Regions from separate parts of the Comamonas guangdongensis genome, predicted to be linked through region 1. Evidence: riboswitches for the same ligand, from Rfam matches in the RefSeq annotation. Region 1 holds a riboswitch; the other holds the start of a gene.

Region 1 (2,193 bases):
CACCTGGATGATCATCTCGGGCACGGCCTTGCGCACGCCGGCGATCAGCTCGTTGAACTTGGACAGGCGCTTGCTGCCCTTGCCGTCGAGTTCGCGCACATGCAGGTGCAGCACGGTGGCGCCGGCGTTGTAGCAATCCACGGCTTTCTGGATCTGCGCCTCCATGGTGACGGGGATGTCTTCGGGAAAATCGGAAGGCAGCCAGCCCGGCGCATAGGGCGCGGCGGTGATGATCAGGGGCTGCTGGTTTTCGGGGAACAGATGGCCGTCGAGGAAATTCATGAGTGTCTCCAGTGAAATGCAGGCTTCGGCGGACGGCAGAGGTCAGGCATGCGGCGAGACGCAGTCAGTCCCTGGGCAGTTGCCGGACAGCGGCAGCCCGTCGAAATCAAAAGCAAATTCAATGTAGGCCAGTTGCCTGGCAGAGCATTTGCCATATCGCGTTGCGGGCTTGGCAAAGTGCGCCAGCGATGCCCAGGCGGCCCATGCCCATGTGCTGGCGCTTCGGCCTCGGAAAGCAGGGAAGCAGGGAAGCAGGCCTTGCTCGATCCGGTCCGGACCAGATGCCTTCGCCTTTTGCCCCTCCGGCTGTTCTCCCGATCAAGGCGGCAAATCACTGCCCTATAATTTTTGCAGGAGCAAAGACTTCAGACCATGGTCTGCAATAGGCTTTCTTCAACGCAACAGGTGCCCGATTTTCCATCGGGTTAAACGGGAACAAGGTGGAAATCCTTGGCTGCCCCCGCAACGGTCAGCAGATCAACTCCATTTCAAGGCTCCTGCCAATGTCGGGAGCCAGCCACTGACGCTCCACGTGGCCTCGACGCATGAGGTGCGCGGCAGCGCCGGGAAGGCGAGATGGCATGCGTTCGCGCAATCTGCGAGCCCGGATACCGGCCTGTTGAGTGCTGCGCCGCCCGGAGTAAGACCTGGCGCTCGGCTTTCGTAATGGCCGCCTGCGGGGAGCAGCGTGATGGCAGCAAGCTGATACCGCCGCATTCCGCATGCGCCACGTGTAAGCATGGCCCCCTCACAAGCCGGCAGGCAGCCTCTTGGCTTGTCAAAAATGCGGTTCTTGTCTCTCGACCTGCCATTCGCACTGGCGATCACCCCATGATGGTGGCCGGCTTGTTCCTCCGACAGCGCCGTCAGCAGGCTCTATGGCTGGCAGCCCTGCTCATCGTGCTGCTGATATCGCTGACGCTGGCCATCACCCTGGGCCCGGTGCGCATGGCGCCACAGCAGGCCTGGCTCATCACGACCCATGAACTGGGCCAGCGGCTTGGCCTGGATTTGCAGCCCGGCAACTGGAGCACGGCCCAGTATCAAATCGTCTGGCGCGTGCGCCTGCCGCGCGTATTGCTGGCCGCACTGTCGGGCACAGGCCTGGCGCTGGTGGGCGTGGCGATGCAGGCCATGGTGCGCAATCCGCTGGCCGACCCCTATCTGCTGGGCGTGTCCTCCGGTGCCTCGGCGGGTGCGGTCAGCGTACTTGCCTTCGGCGCACTCGCATTTGCAGGAGAGCTCGCCCTGCCTCTGGGAGCCTTTGGAGGCGCGCTGGCCGCCTGCACGGCGGTCTACTTTCTGGCCTCGGCCAACGGAAAGCTGCTGGCTTCCCGGCTGATTCTGGGCGGCGTGGCCATCGCCTACTGCCTGGGTGGCCTGACCAGCCTGATTGTGCTGACGGCCGATCAGCGCGAGCTGGCCAACTCGGTACTGACCTGGACTCTGGGAAGCCTTGCCGGCACCCGCTGGAATGAGCTGGGTCTGCCAGCCATCCTGCTGCTGGCCGGCGTGGCTGCGCTGCTGACGCAGGCACGCTCGCTCAACGCCCTGCTCTCCGGCGAGGAGACGGCCGCCACGCTGGGCGTGGACACCACCCGCACGCGACGCTGGTTGTTCGTGCTGGTCTCACTGGTCACCGGAGTTCTGGTCTCGCTAACCGGCCCCATAGGCTTTGTCGGCTTGATCGTGCCCCATGTCACGCGCATGCTGGTGGGCACCGAGCATCGCCGCGTGCTGCCGGTCGCAGCACTGATAGGCGCCATCTTTCTGGTCTGGATGGACGTACTCTCGCGCATCAGCTTTGCACCGGCGGAAGTGCCCGTGGGCGTCATCACCTCGCTGCTGGGCGGCCCGTTCTTTGTCTGGATGCTGTGCCGCAGGAATACGCGCGAAAGGCTGAGCCTATGA
Region 2 (2,193 bases), on a different contig from region 1:
CTGCTGTTCGTCGCCGGGCTGCTGGATCAGTATCTGGCTCTGCCACGCGGGCAGGGCGCGCAGCTCCGCCGCCACCTGGCTGCGTGCTGCGTTGTCGGCCAGCAGCAGATCGATCCGGTCCAGTTGTTGAAAGCGCTGCAGCTTTTCCTGCAGGGCGGCGATGTCCATGACGGCCACGGGAGCGCCCGTGGCCGCTACCGTGCCGGCGATGCGCAGGGTCTGCAGCCGGCCGTTGAGCAGCCAGTGCATTGCGGTGTTGGACGCCCGTTCGGGGCTCAGCTGCAGGGCCTGCAGCGCCGCGGCGTTGAGGAAGACCGCATCGGGCGCGAACAGATCGAGCCGGTCGCTGCCCGCAAACAGCTGTGGCATCAGGGCCGGCGCCACGGGCGCGAGCTTGGTGGCATCGCTGCCCAGCACGCGCAGCGCCGTGCCCCGGGCCGCGCCCTGAGTAGTGCGGGCATCTGCGTCTGGCGCAGGGCGGTCGGCGTCCGCTGCGGGCAGCAGCACCGTGGTCTCGAGCCAGGGAACGGCGGCCGCCACGCCCCGGGTCCGTGCCACCTGCGCATAAAGCTCCAGCGGCAAGCCGTCCTGCATGGCGTGCAGCTGCAGATCGGGTTGGCCGTTGACGCTGCGCACCGCGCGCGAGAACTCGTCCAGAGCCGACTGGTTGATTACATGCACCGCAAAGCCCAGGGCCACGCCCAGCATGATGGCGAGCAGGGCCGTCGCCGTGCGCCAGGGATGCTGGCGCAGTTCCTGCCAGGAGAAGCTGGCCAGCAGCTGCAGAAGCGGAGAGTGGAACAACACGGCTGGGGACTATCGGTCGAAATGGCGCCCTGCATCTGCAGGCGGAGGAGCAAGTATGCGGCATCGCTAAAATAGAGGGTTTTGGTGCTCGCGGCGTTGTTCTGACGCAGCAGTTAAACGGGAAACATGGAGGTCTGCGTTCCCGCGGACTCAGCATGTACTGCCCCCGCAACAGTGAGTGCACAGGTGAAGAACCAAGCTGTCTACCGCAGCCACTGAAGCGCATAGCGCTTTGGGAAGGCCTGGCAGTGAGTGCATCAGTCTGGATACCGGCCAAAGATGTGCCAGGGCTTGCGAGAGCTTCTGGTGGGGGTCGCATCTGGCGGGGACGCCAGTGTCAACGGTTCAAGAATTTTTATGCATAGCTCCAGTTCCCTGCACCCGGGCGGCCTGCCCATGGCCGCAGCTTTTTCCGCACTTCTGACCTGGGCGGCCGCTGCCGCCATGACGCTGTGTTCCGTCACGGCCCGGGCGCAGTCTGTGGTTGCCGGCGAACAGCGCATGGCCGAAACCGTGGTCACGGCCACGCGCTCCGCCATCTCGGTCGACGAGACCCTGGCCGATGTGGCCGTGATCTCCCAGGAACAGATCGAGTCCATGGCTCCGGTACGCTCGGCGGCCGAGCTGCTGCAGCGTCTGGCCGGAGGAGTGCAGCTGTCCAGCAACGGCGGCCGCGGTGCGGCGCAAAGCGTGTTTCTGCGTGGCACGGCCAGCACCCAGACGCTGCTGCTGATCGACGGCGTGCGCTATGGCTCGGCCACCATGGCGGCCCCGGTGCTGGAGAACCTGCCGCTGGAGATGATAGAGCGCATCGAAGTGGTCAAAGGTCCGGCATCCGCACTCTATGGCAGCGAAGCGATAGGCGGTGTGATCCAGGTCTTCACCAAGCGCGGTGCGGATGCCGGCAAGCCCTTCCTCGGCAATGCCTCGGTGACCGCCGGCGAGAACGGCTACAAGGCGGCGTCGGCAGGGCTGCGCGGTGCGCAGGGCGGGTTCGGCTACCAGATTGGCCTGAACCGCCTGGTGGACCACGGCTTCTCGGCAACCAACCCCAAGGCCGGCCCCTATACCTACAACCCCGACCGCGACGGCTTTGACCAGACCTCGGTGAATCTGGGTCTGGGCTATGCGCTCAACAGCGACTGGCGCGTGGACACGAATTTCCTGCAGTCCGAGGGCCGCGTGCATACGGACTCGGGCCTTGGCTCCAATCCCTATTCCGACCTGAAGACCCGGGTGGCCAAGCTCAAGCTCACCGGCAAGGTGCTAGCCGACTGGACCACCTATGTCTCCGTGGGCCAGTCGCGCGACGAGCAGAGGAATTTTGGCTCGCCCTATGGCGACAGCCATTTCAACACCACCCAGCTCGAGTACAAATGGGACAAC

Evidence for each region. Region 1 has a riboswitch for cobalamin ahead of AB6724_RS12610 (FecCD family ABC transporter permease). Riboswitches for the same ligand answer to the same signal wherever they lie in the genome.
Region 2: another riboswitch for cobalamin. It lies ahead of AB6724_RS00925 (TonB-dependent receptor domain-containing protein); the one in region 1 lies ahead of AB6724_RS12610 (FecCD family ABC transporter permease).

The regions. Positions count from the first base shown of each region.
Region 1 covers NZ_JBFYGN010000013.1:13,604-15,796, forward strand. The annotation lists gene AB6724_RS12605 (beta-keto acid cleavage family enzyme) at 1-282, opposite strand, end outside; cobalamin riboswitch at 669-916, shown strand; gene AB6724_RS12610 (FecCD family ABC transporter permease) at 1,129-2,193, shown strand; gene AB6724_RS12615 (ABC transporter ATP-binding protein) at 2,190-2,193, shown strand, end outside.
Region 2 covers NZ_JBFYGN010000001.1:205,291-207,483, forward strand. The annotation lists gene AB6724_RS00920 (FtsX-like permease family protein) at 1-807, opposite strand, end outside; cobalamin riboswitch at 873-1,099, shown strand; gene AB6724_RS00925 (TonB-dependent receptor domain-containing protein) at 1,165-2,193, shown strand, end outside.